3 regions of the Comamonas sp. HJ-2 genome follow, and region 3 is predicted to be linked to each of the others. Evidence: predicted binding sites of a transcription regulator. Region 3 holds the regulator's gene; each other region holds the start of a gene.
What was found. The regulator sigma-54, encoded in region 3, starts transcription at its own class of promoters, with help from an activator protein. The targets are predictions, from matches to a motif close to TGGCANGNAANCTGCTTT.

Region 1 (4,002 bases), on a different contig from region 3:
AGGTAAAGCCCGTGATGGCATCGATATCGCCGCGCACCAGCATGGTCTCGCGCAGCGGCGGATCCATGGTGGTCCATTGCACATCGCCGACTTTGTTGGCCTTGGCAAACAACGGAAAGCCGCGTCGGCCTGCATCAAAGACCGGCGCTCCCAGCTTCTTGCCCGTCAGGTCCGCCGGCTTGGCGATGGCGCTCTTCTTGAGCGCCATGACCGAGGCCGGCGTGTTGTTGTAGACCATCATCACGGCCACGGGCTTGTCCTTGACTTCGGGGTTGTTGGCATGAAACTCCATGAGCGCGGCCAGATCGGCAAAGCCCATGTCGTAGGAGCCTGATGCCACGCGCTGGATGGCGCCGCCCGAGCCGCTGCCGGCATCCACCGTCACATTGAGCCCTGCGGCCTGGAAATAGCCCTTGGCGACTGGCTGCAGAAACAGCGCCGCAGGCCCTTCGAAACGCCAGTCGAGCTGGAATTTGATGGGCGTTGCGGCAAAGGCTGCCGTGGCGCTGGCAAAGCTGCCCAGGGCCAGAACGGATTGCAGGAACAGGCGCTTGGTTTGCATGATGGCTTCCCTCTCTCTATGTCAATGAATTGCGGTTGAGTTCGTGTCGGCGCTCAGACTTTCCAGGCGCCCTGGTGTGAACTGCTGGCCTCTTCGATCAAGGCCGGCCCGATACATTCGATGGCGTGCGAAGCGGTCTGAAACACATCGCGGCAGGACAGCTCGGCATCCTTCTGATCGATCCGCTCGCCACGGAACACGCGCAGCCGCTCGGCATCGATGCCATAGACCACGCGGCCGATGGCGGACCAGAAGATCGCGCCGGCACACATCACGCAGGGCTCGGCAGACGAGTACAGCGTGGCGACGGCCAGTTCATCTCGTGAATGCAGGGGGCTGGCCAGGCGGATGGCGGACAGCTCGGCATGGGCCGTGCAATCGCCGCTTTCGCCGTTGGCATTGCTGGCCCGGGCCAGCACGCGTCCGTCGGCCGCCACGATCAGCGCGCCAAACGGCCGGTTGCCGCGCTCGCGCGCCGTATCGGCAAGCGCAATGGCTTCACGCAGATAGCGGCCATCGCTGTCATTCAAGGTCTGGGCTTGAGGCAGGGACATGGAGGCTTCCTCCTCAGGCCTTGAGCATGCGCGCCGACCTGGCTGGCAGCATGCTGCTGTTGAACAGTGCATCGGCAGATGGCGTGGTCTTGAGCGCAAAGGTCTGCACCACGCCGTCCAACTGCTGCTCCATCAAACGCTTGCTGAAATCGCCCAGTCCATGGCTTTTCGTATCTGCCGCGGCCACATACTGTGCGGTGATGGACCAGCGCTCCAGCTCCAGCTTCTCATCGAGCATCGGCTCGCGCTGGCGCACGGCGGTAATGCCTGCTGCGGGGTTGGCAAGGCACTCCACAATCGCCCGGTTGGTGGCGCGCAGGAAGGCGGCCACGACCTGCGGCTTCTCGGCGATCAACTGGCTGGACGCGAGAATCGCATTGCCATACAGATGAACGCCGGCATCGCTGTAGCGCAGTATGGAAAGCTCCTCGGGCTTGAGGCGCGCAAAGAGCGACACCGCCGAGTCATGGAAATAGGTGGCGGCATCCACATCGCCACGCACCATGACGTTGTCGCGTGCCGAGAACTCCGTCGTCGACCAGGCAAACAGATCGGCGGGCAGATTCTTGCGCCGCGCCACCATGGGCCAGGCACGGCGCGTGGACTCCACTGCCGCTGCAGCCACCTTCTTGCCCTTGAGACTTGCGAAGTCCGAAGTGATGCCTCTGTCCTTGCGCCCGATGATCACAAAGGGCGCGCGGTTGTAGTACTGGTAGACGGCTTGCACGCGAGGTGTGCCGGCGTTCTGTGCATTGAACTCGATCAGCGAACTGATATCGCCCAGTCCGAGCTGGTAGGCACCACTGGCGATACGTGTAATCGAAGCCACCGAGCCCGACCCTACGTCCAGACTCACATCCAGCCCCTCATCGCGGTAGTAGCCGTTTTGCTGGGCCAGAAAGAACGGCGCCGTCTGGCCGTTGACGCGGAAATCCAGCGTGAACTTCAGCGGAGTCAGCGACTTGCCCTGGGCATGAACCCAGGGTGCGCCGCAAAGAGGCAGGGCGGCAAGAAATTGGCGACGTAGCATGGTGGAACTCTCAGGTCTCTGGCGACAGGAACGCCAGCAGCTGCCGCTGCTGACAGGACTTGAGCAATTTCCGGGCACTGCACGCGGATGCAGGCTGAACGCTTCTACTCGTTCAACCTTCTAGCAATTGGCGTGCCTGCTTTGGGTTGCGCCTCGCCAGGTATCAACAAAGTGCATGCAAAAGAGATGGATGCATGGATTCATGCACGGCAATGCACCAGATTGAAGCCATGCACCAAAACCAAGAGTGTCAGCGCCCTGGTAAATGGCTGGCACGCTGTTTGCTGCACTCAAATCAAGAGTAGAAGCGTTCAGCACGGTGCTCTGACCTTCCTCCGGTCAGCAGCTTCGCGGGTCATTGCTCTTGAAGTGGGTGCGGCACACAGCCGCGCCTGGTATCCACACTTCAGATGCCCGCACCAAGCCTCACTGGCAACACCGGTGTCTGAAGTCATCGCAAGAGAAATTCTTATGCAGACCATGACCAGCCACTCTTACAGCCTTGGCGAACTGGACAAGGAAGCCCGCATGGGCGGGCAAGGCGCAGAAACCTCGGCGCGCGAAGTTCGCGTCATAGACATCAGCGACTTCGAGCAGCGCAAGCAGGAGATTGCCGAGCAGATCTGGAGCGCTTCGATAGAAATCGGCTTCTTCCAGGTTTCCGGCCACGACATTGCCCAGGCCGATATCGACGCCGCGTTCGGTAGAGCCGAGCAGCTATTCGCCTTGCCGCCCGAAACCAAGTCGCAATGGCCGCTATCGCGCAATGCAGGCTGGGAGCACAAGGCGCAGATTCGCCCTTCCACGCGCACTCCCGACCAGAAAGAGTCCTATCAGGTCACACGCCCGCGCATGCAAGGCTTGTGGCCCAGCGAGCAGGAGTTGCCCGGCTTCAAGCAGGCCACGCTGGCTTTTGAGCATCAATGCTGGCAGGTTGGCATGCAGCTGCTGTCCTGCTTTGCCTACAAGCTGGGCTTTGACGATGAATTCTTCACCCGCGCACATGACCCCGCCGTGCCCAGCTACCAGAGCACGCTGCGCATGCTGCATTACTTTGCAGTGGACCCGGCGCTCAAGGACGAAATCGGCCTGTGGCGTGCAGGCGCACATACGGACTTCGACTGCCTGACGCTGTTGTTCCAGCGCGCCGGCCTGGGTGGGCTACAGGTGCTGCCCGGCAAGGAGGCCGAGACCCAGCAATGGACGCCCGTGAAGCCCGTGGATGGCGTCATCACCTGCAATATCGGCGACATGCTGATGCGCTGGAGCGACGACCAACTGCCCAGCAACTTCCACCGCGTGCGCAACCCTCAGCCCCATGAGTACCAGGGGGCCCGCTATAGCCTGGCCTTCTTCTGCCAGGCCAATGAGGATGCGGTGATAGAAGGGCCGGCCAAAAAATATCCGCCCATCACAGGGGCGGAATATTTGCGTCAGCGCATCAGCGCCAATTTCTCGAACAGGTACTGACCCCTCCTGAGCAGCCCTGCCGCTTCCTCCAAGGGGACGACACCTTCGGGGCGGCCCTTCCTCGGTGTCCCTGGCTGGGGGGCGCCAGTTTCCAGCCCCCCCGTCTCTGGTGCAGTGTGATGTGGTCCGAATTGAAACGACAAAGCCCCGGAGCCCGGGGCCTTGTCGGCGATCAGGGGTGGCGCGAATCAGCGCAGCGACTCGATGAGATCGATGTACTGCTGCTTGGCCTCATCCGGCGTTGTGCCTTCCAGCTTGGCCCAGGCATCCCACTTGGCGCGGGCCACCATGTCGGTGAAGCTGGGCTTCTTGGCTTCGTTGTCACCCTCGGTTGCCTGCTTGTACAAGGCATAAATCTTGAGCAAGGTGGCGTTGTCGGGACGCTC
Region 2 (4,002 bases), on a different contig from region 3:
CGGAATTCGTGGATATGGACCCCGGCGCTCAGCAGCCGCCAGTAATGGCTGCGGCTGACGGCACCGACTATCCATGAGTCATTGCGGGCGGGCAGGATCAGTGTGACCTGCACCTGGCGCAGCGCGACGGCGCACAAGGCATCTAGCACCGTGCTGTCGGGCACGAAGTAGGGGGTGGAGATCACGACCTCGCGCTGCGCACAGGCCAGCAGGCTGGCAACCAGCTGGGGTGTAGAGCGTGCTCTTTCCGTCGGCCCTTCGGCAATCGCAACGGCATGGAAGCCGTCGTCAGCGGTAGCGCCGGCCTCGGTCTCGGCCTCGGTTGTCGGTGGTGCAAGGCACGCATCGGACTGCGCCCAGTCGCTGGCAAAAGCCTGCTGCATCTGCATGACCACCGGACCCTGCAGGCGCAGCATGATGTCCACCCAGGGGGCATAGCGAGCCTTGATGCGAAAGCCTTCGTCGGCGCAGTTCTGGCTACCGCAATAGTTGATCCTGCCGTCTATGAGCGTGATCTTGCGGTGGTTGCGCAGGTCGATGCGGCTGGTCAGCATGACTTTGAGCAGATTGCTGATGGGCAGGGCAATCGCCAGGTGCACGCCGGCCTGCCGCATCTGCTGCCACAGTGGCGAGCGCGTCAGTGCGCGCGAGCCCAGACCGTCGACCATGGCCCGGCAGGTCACGCCGCGCTGCGCGGCACGCATCAGGGCATGGGCCACATCGGTGCCGGTGCTGTCGTCCAGCCAGATGTAGTGCAGCACATTGATCTCGTGGCGCGCGGCATCCATGTCGGCCAGCATCTGCGCACGGGCATGCGCGCCATCGCGCATGAGCTCGGCCCTGTGGCCGGGCAGCGGTACAAAGCCGTTGATGGACGAGGCATAGCGGAAGGCCGGCAGCCATTGATCGGGAATGGCGGGTCGTGCCTGCGACATGGGGCCGGGTGCGGACGCAAGGGCGCTGCCCCGGGTCTGACAGAACTCGCGCACATTGAGCCTTCTGCGGCCTGGTACACGGCCCAGGGCCACTTCCCCAAACAGGTAGTACAGCAGGCAACTCACATAGGGCAGCAGCACGATGACCATGAGCCAGGCCAGCCGCACATCGGGCCGCATGTCTCTGCGCAGCAGAATGCGCAGGCCGAAGCCGGCAATCAGCAATACATGAAGAGTCAGCAGCAGCCAGGTCATGAATCAGTGCAGCAACGATGGACCTTGTCGAGCATAACGGGCTCAGGCCTGAGCACAAGCTGCCCGTCGTGGTTCTCATGAAACAGGCGCAAAGACCTTGATGGATCAACGCATGCTGCTATCCATCATGAAGCATCGACAGATCGGCATGGCACTGGCATGGAACCTGCTTCCTTTTTTTGTCAAAGCAAACAAGCAGGGGGGAGTGCATGGAAATGGTGCCATTGACTGCCATCGACAAGGCAGATACCGGTTGGGTCATGGTCGCGTCGGCGCTGGTCTTGCTGATGACCTTGCCGGGCATTGCCCTGTTCTATGCGGGGCTGGTGCGGCGCAAGAATGTGGTCAACACCATGGTGGCCGTGTTTGCGGTGGCCTGCGTGGTCACCCTGACCTGGTTCGGCCTGGGCTACTCGCTTGCGTTCACCGCCGAGTCTGCCTGGCTTGGCAATCTGGGACGAGCCTGGTTTGCCTCGCTGCACTTCGATGGCCGGCGCAGCGTGATCTCGGTCAGCCATCTGGCACCGCATCTGCCCGAGGCGGCCTATGCCCTGTTCCAGGCCGCATTCGCCATCATCACCACCTCGCTGATCGTGGGGGCCGTGGTAGAGCGCATGCGCTTTGCGGCCCTGCTGGTGTTTGCCGCGCTGTGGAGCGTGGTGGTCTATGCGCCGGTGGCCCACTGGGTGTGGGAGAGCGGGGGCTGGCTGAACCAGCTCGGTGCACTGGACTTTGCCGGCGGCGCCGTGGTGCATGTGAATGCGGGCGTGGCGGCACTGGTCTGTGCCTTCATGATGGGGCGCAGGCGCGGCTACGGAACCGAGCCATTCGAGCCGCACAGCCTGGGCTGGACGGCCATGGGCACGGCGCTGCTGCTGTTCGGCTGGTTCGGCTTCAACGCGGGATCGGCCCTGTCTGCCGACGGGCGTGCAGCGCTGGCCTTTGTGGTCACTCTCGTGGCGGCAGCGGCTGCCGGTCTGGCATGGATGGTGGTGGAATGGCTGGTTCGCGGCGCTCCGACCTTGCTGGGCCTGCTCTCGGGCATGGTGGGCGGACTGGTGGCCATCACACCGGCTGCCGGCTTTGTGCAGGTGGGCAGTGCGGTGTGGATAGGCTTGATTGCGGGCGCAGTCTGCTTCTGGGGCGCAACCTGGCTCAAGCGCCGTCTCGGGGCCGACGACTCGCTCGATGTGTTCGGCGTGCATGGCGTGGGCGGCATTGCGGGCTCCATTCTCACGGCGGTGTTTGCCGACCCCCTGATTGCGGGCACAGGCGCGACGGTGATGAACCAGTTGATTGCCGTGGCAGCCGTGGCTGCCTACAGCGGCGCAGCCACGGCCGGGGTACTGGTGCTGATCCGTCTGCTGATGCCTTTGCGTGTGGATGCCGTGCAGGAAATGGAGGGCCTGGATATCAGTCTGCATCTGGAGCGTCAGCACTAGTGATCCATCAAAGACAGGAGCGGTGTATGGAGGACAGCGATCGAGTGGCGGTGGCCGCACATCTGCATGTGGTGCTGCGGCGCAGGACGGGCCGGGTGACCGATACCGAATGGATGGCCTGCAACCAGGCCTATGCACAGGCCATGGTGGCTTTTGCGCTGGAGCATGCGCGAGAGCAACAGGACGAGGAGCTGGCGCGCCTGGCCCGGCGTCTGCAGGACAGCTGGAGCGGCGACAAGCCCCGGCATGCAGTGCCTGCCGAGACTGCGCAGAGCGACAGCTCGGTCACCACCAAGGCCGCCGAGATACTGCGCACCTCGGCACGCTATATCGGCGGGCTGCGCTGAGGCACAAGCAGGACCTGAGGCCGGGACGGCACCGGCGCTCAGGCCGATGCCGGCAACGAGCCCGGTCTATGGCTTTTTCAGCTCGGCGATATAGGCTTCGCGAGCCTTGATGCCAGCAGCAGTGAAATCGGTGAACACGCCGTCAATGCCCAGGCGGTAGTAAGCGAGGTATTCCTGTGCAGGGTCACCCTTGAAGATGCCAGCCAGGCGGCTGGCCTCGCTGCGGAAGGTAAAGCTGTGCACCACCAGTCCTGCCTTGTGCGCATTGGCGATCAGGCCCGTGTCCTTCAAGGTGTTCACATCCTTGAGGCCTGCTCCGTCCTTGTAGGGAACGACGGAATGGGCCAGCACCTGGGGTTTCCAGGGGCCGATGCCGTCGGCATAGGTCTTGATCTCGGCCAGGCCTGCCGGTGTCTGCATGACCGCGAAGGTGCGCGCATCGCCTGCCAGCGTCCAGCTATAGGGGCGGCCGCTGATGAAGGTCCATTCGTCGCTGGTGATGTAGCCGACCGAGCCATCCCTGAAGTTGTAGTCATTGCCATCGATCAGCTGCACGCCCTTGGCCTTCATGCCCGCCTTGCGCAGATACTTCAGGCTGTCGGGGTCGAAGCTCTGGATGTAGATGGGCGCGTCCTTGCGGTTGAGCTGGTTCTTCTCGAGCAGCGCCATCACGGCATCCTCGAACGGATGCTCGCCCGTGCCGCAGCTGTTGGCGATGGCCTGCTGGTTGTTCCAGTAAGGGTTCTTGGTCTCGGCGTAGACGGCAATCGTGCGGCCTGCCGCCTTGCCCTTGGCGAGCGCGATATCGATCACATCCTGTGCGCTGATCAGCGGCAACTTGCCATTCCATTCCGTGGGGCGGTCGGCACGGTTGTCCAGTATGGTGCCGCCCAGCAGCGTGCGCAGCTCATGCAGGGTGAAGTCCGAGATGGACCAGTCGCCGGTGTGGTCCTCGCCATCGACGACCAGGGCCTGAAGCACGGATTTCTGGTTGTTGGGATCGATACGGTCGCTCAGATAGCG
Region 3 (4,002 bases):
GCCTGCGCCCTGGCAGCAGCGACCGGCATTGTCCATGCCGAAAAAGCCGACAGCGCCAAGCCCATGAATATCGAGGCGGATGCGTTGCGTCATGACGAGCTGCAGCAGACCAGTGTCTTTACTGGCAATGTGGTGATGACCAAGGGCTCCATCGTGCTGCGCGGTGCTCAGCTCGATGTGCGGCAGGACGCCGAGGGCTATCAGTACGGTGTGATCAAGGCCGAGGCCGGCAAGCGAGCGTTCTTCCGTCAGAAGCGCGATACCGTGGCCGGTCAGCCCGAGGAGTTCATCGAGGGCGAAGGCGAAGTCATCGAGTACGACGGCAAGGCCGATATCGTCAAGTTCATCCGTCGTGGCGAGATGCGCCGCTACCGTGGCGGTCAGCTCAGCGATCAGGTCACGGGCTCCATCATCGTCTACAACAACATCACCGACGTCTATACCGTCGATGGCCAGAAGACCAGCGGCGGCCTGCCGAGCTCCTCCGTGGGACAGGGTGGCCGTGTGCGCGCCATCATGGCGCCCAAGGACGGCACGCCGGGAGCACAGCCCAAGCCTGCAACACCTGCCACGCAGCTGCGCCAGAGCATGACGCTGGGCGGTGAGAAAGCCGACGAGAAGAAATGAGCGAGCCGACTTTCTCCAGCAGCCGCAGCGGCGAGTCCGACAGCCGCCTGGAGGCCAAGCATCTGGCCAAGTCCTACGGCAGCCGCAAGGTGGTCAAGGATGTGTCCCTGTCCGTGCAAAAAGGCGAGGTGGTCGGTTTGCTCGGCCCCAACGGTGCAGGCAAGACCACATCGTTCTACATGATCGTGGGCCTGGTGCGCAGCGACGGCGGCGAGATCTTCATCGACGGCCAGCCGGTGGGCGGCATGCCGATTCACCAGCGTTCGCGCCTGGGCCTGTCCTATCTGCCTCAGGAAGCCTCCATCTTTCGCAAGCTCAGCGTGGAAGACAATGTGCGCGCCGTGCTGGAGCTGCAAAAGGACGAGCAGGGCAAGACGCTGACGCGCGACGAGATCGAAAAGCGCCTCACGGGCCTGCTGCAGGAGCTGCGCGTGGAGCATCTGCGCCAGTCGCCGGCGCTGGCGCTGTCCGGCGGTGAGCGCCGTCGCGTGGAAATTGCCCGCGCCCTGGCCACGCAACCGCGCTTCATTCTGCTTGACGAGCCGTTTGCCGGCATCGACCCGATCGCGGTGATCGAGATCCAGCGCATCATCGGCTTCCTCAAGGAGCGCGGCATCGGCGTGCTGATCACCGACCACAATGTGCGCGAGACGCTCGGCATCTGCGACCACGCCTTCATCATCAGCGACGGCCATGTGCTGGCCGAAGGCACGCCCGAGGAGATCGTGGAGAACGCCGATGTGCGCCGCGTCTATCTGGGCGAACATTTCAGAATGTGATGACCCCCACGCTCCCTCACTTTGTGTGGTCGCTGTCCCCGGAAGGGGCCCTGACCGGCTGCGCCGGGGTTTGCCCTGGGGCGGCCCGGCGGCAAGTCCATAGCACTGCGCGCGTTTGCGATGATTGTCTGGGAGCCGCGCCTCGATGAAGCCAGGTCTCTCGCTACGCGTTTCGCAGCATTTATCGCTTACGCCGCAGCTGCAGCAATCCATTCAGCTGCTGCAGCTCTCCACCCTGGAGCTGGCGCAGGAAGTCGAGCAGATGCTGGTCGACAACCCTTTTCTGGAACGTGCGGGCGATGAGGCAGAAACTGCGGGGGATGCTCCTGTAGATGTAGCTGCTAGCGCCAGTGAATACAGCACTTCAGATGGTATTCATGCTGAAAGAGATGCATCGCAAGCGCAACAAGCTACTGAAACGGTAGCGGAGACATCAAACCCCGAAACCCCGGAAACGCTGAACTGGGAGGCCGACGGCATGGACGGCCAGGACGGGGAATGGGGCGGCGAATCCAGCAGCGAGTGGGATACGCCCTCGGCCAGCAGCTCCACGCGCAACCGCGACGGCGATGACGAAACCGATGCCATCGATCTGGCGCGCGAGCACCAGAGCCTGACCGACTTTCTGCACCGTCAGGCGCTGAGCCTGCATCTTGGTGCGGCGGACATGGCTGCACTGCGCTTTCTCATCGAGTCGCTCAGCGACGACGGCTATCTCGAGGATTCCCTGCAGGAGTTGGCGCAGAGCCTGGCTGGCGACGACTTGGAGGAGCGCGAGGAGCTGGAGCAGCACTTTGCCATTGCGCTGAAGCTGCTGCAAAGCCTGGAGCCCGTGGGTGTGGGCGCGCGCGATCTGGCCGAGTGCCTGCAGCTGCAGCTGCGCGATCTGATCCGCACGGCCGAGGACGAGGGCACGACCGAGGCGCATATGAGCCGGCTGCTGCTGGCGCAGGCCATCTGTGCCCAGCCCATGGACCTGCTGGCGCGGCGCGATCTGCGCAAGCTCACCAGCCTGTGCGGTGCGCGAGAGGAGCAACTGCGCGAAGCCATGGCCCTGATCGCCAGGCTGGAGCCGCGTCCGGGGCGCCGCTTTGTCGACGTGGAACGCCATATCGTGGTGCCCGATGTCATCGTGCGCCCGGTGCGGTCCGGCTCGGGCCGGGTGGACTTCTCCGTGCAGCTCAACCCCGAGGTCATGCCGCGTCTGCGCGTGCACGACATCTATGCCAGCGTGCTGCGCCGCCACAAGAACAGCGACGGCCATGCGGCGCTGCAGCAGCAACTGCAGGAGGCGCGCTGGTTCATCAAGAACATCCAGCAGCGCTTCGACACCATCTTGCGTGTTTCCGAAGCCATCGTGGAGCGGCAGAAGAACTTCTTTGTGCATGGCGAGCTGGCCATGCGCCCGCTGGTGCTGCGCGATATCGCCGACACCCTGGGCCTGCACGAGTCCACCATCAGCCGCGTGACCACGGCCAAGTACATGGCCACGCCCCAGGGTACCTTCGAGCTCAAGTATTTCTTCGGTTCGGGCCTGGGCACGGAAACCGGCGGCAGTGCTTCCAGCACGGCCGTGCGTGCGCTGATCAAGCAGTTTGTCGATGCCGAAGATGCCAGAAAGCCGCTGTCGGACGCCAAGCTGGCCGATATGCTCAAGGAGCAGGGCATCGAGTGCGCGCGCCGCACCGTCGCCAAATACCGCGAGCAGCTCAAGATACCGACGACCACGCTGCGCAAGGCGCTGTAGGGCACCGCAGAAACAAGAAAGCCGCTGATGCATCGCACAGCGGCTTTCTTGTTCTGTATTTAGGGCGGGAGCCTTGATAAGGCATTCCTCAAGCAAGGGGCAGCGAGCAAGAGCCGCCCTTGCGGCGATGCTGCCGTCCCCCTTGGGGGCGCCCGGCCAGGGGAAGGCGCGTAGCGCCTCAGGGGGTTATCAAGAAACCAACCACCAGATAAACCAGACCAGCACGCCGATCATCAGGCCGAACTTGAGGATCTTGTAGAAGGTCGGATTCCAGTCGCGGAAGGCACGGCGGTACTTGCCCGCATAGAACGAGATCTTGAACAGCTTGCTGATCATGCCGCGCGGATCGCCCTCGTTGTTGGGCGAGCTGGCGGCGGCCACCACGTTCTTGCCCAGCCAGTGATTGAGCCACTGGGCAAAGCCATTGGTCATGGGGCGCTCCACATCGCAGAACAGCACGATGCGATTGCCTTCCGAGCGGTTCTCGGCCCAGTGCATAAAGGTCTCGTCGAAGATCACGCCTTCGCCTTCGCGCCAGCTATAGGGCTGGCCGTCGACCTCGATCATGCAGCGGTCGTCGTTGGGCGCCAGCACGGCCAGGTGATAGCGCAGCGAGCCCGCATAGGGGTCGCGGTGCAGATTGAGCTTGGCGCCGGGCGGCAGCTCGGCAAACATGGCGGCCTTGACGCTGGGAATCGATTTCACCAGGGCCGTGGTCTTGGGGCACAACTCCATGGCCGAAGGGTGGGCGTCGCCGTACCACTTGAGGTAGAAGCGCTTCCAGCCGGTCTTGAAGAAGGAGTTGAAGCCTGCGTCGTCGTTGTTGGCTGCGGCCTTGATCTGCATGTT

Region 1: a site for sigma-54 is predicted at 2,417-2,434, ahead of ACWGXF_RS11580 (isopenicillin N synthase family dioxygenase). Genes of this name have one in related genera too.
Region 2: a site for sigma-54 is predicted at 1,346-1,363, ahead of ACWGXF_RS05280 (ammonium transporter). Genes of this name have one in related genera too.

Annotation. Positions count from the first base shown of each region.
Region 1 covers NZ_JBSIFD010000012.1:94,155-98,156, forward strand. The annotation lists gene ACWGXF_RS11565 (ABC transporter substrate-binding protein) at 1-562, opposite strand, end outside; gene ACWGXF_RS11570 (nucleoside deaminase) at 616-1,116, opposite strand; gene ACWGXF_RS11575 (ABC transporter substrate-binding protein) at 1,130-2,146, opposite strand; gene ACWGXF_RS11580 (isopenicillin N synthase family dioxygenase) at 2,618-3,616, shown strand; gene ACWGXF_RS11585 (acyl-CoA-binding protein) at 3,805-4,002, opposite strand, start outside.
Region 2 covers NZ_JBSIFD010000004.1:131,292-135,293, reverse strand. The annotation lists gene cls (cardiolipin synthase) at 1-1,190, opposite strand, end outside; gene ACWGXF_RS05280 (ammonium transporter) at 1,400-2,632, shown strand; gene ACWGXF_RS05275 (hypothetical protein) at 2,659-2,979, shown strand; gene ACWGXF_RS05270 (glycerophosphodiester phosphodiesterase family protein) at 3,046-4,002, opposite strand, start outside.
Region 3 covers NZ_JBSIFD010000022.1:12,833-16,834, forward strand. The annotation lists gene lptA (lipopolysaccharide transport periplasmic protein LptA) at 1-627, shown strand, start outside; gene lptB (LPS export ABC transporter ATP-binding protein) at 624-1,406, shown strand; gene ACWGXF_RS17785 (RNA polymerase factor sigma-54) at 1,552-3,153, shown strand; gene ACWGXF_RS17790 (aspartyl/asparaginyl beta-hydroxylase domain-containing protein) at 3,343-4,002, opposite strand, start outside.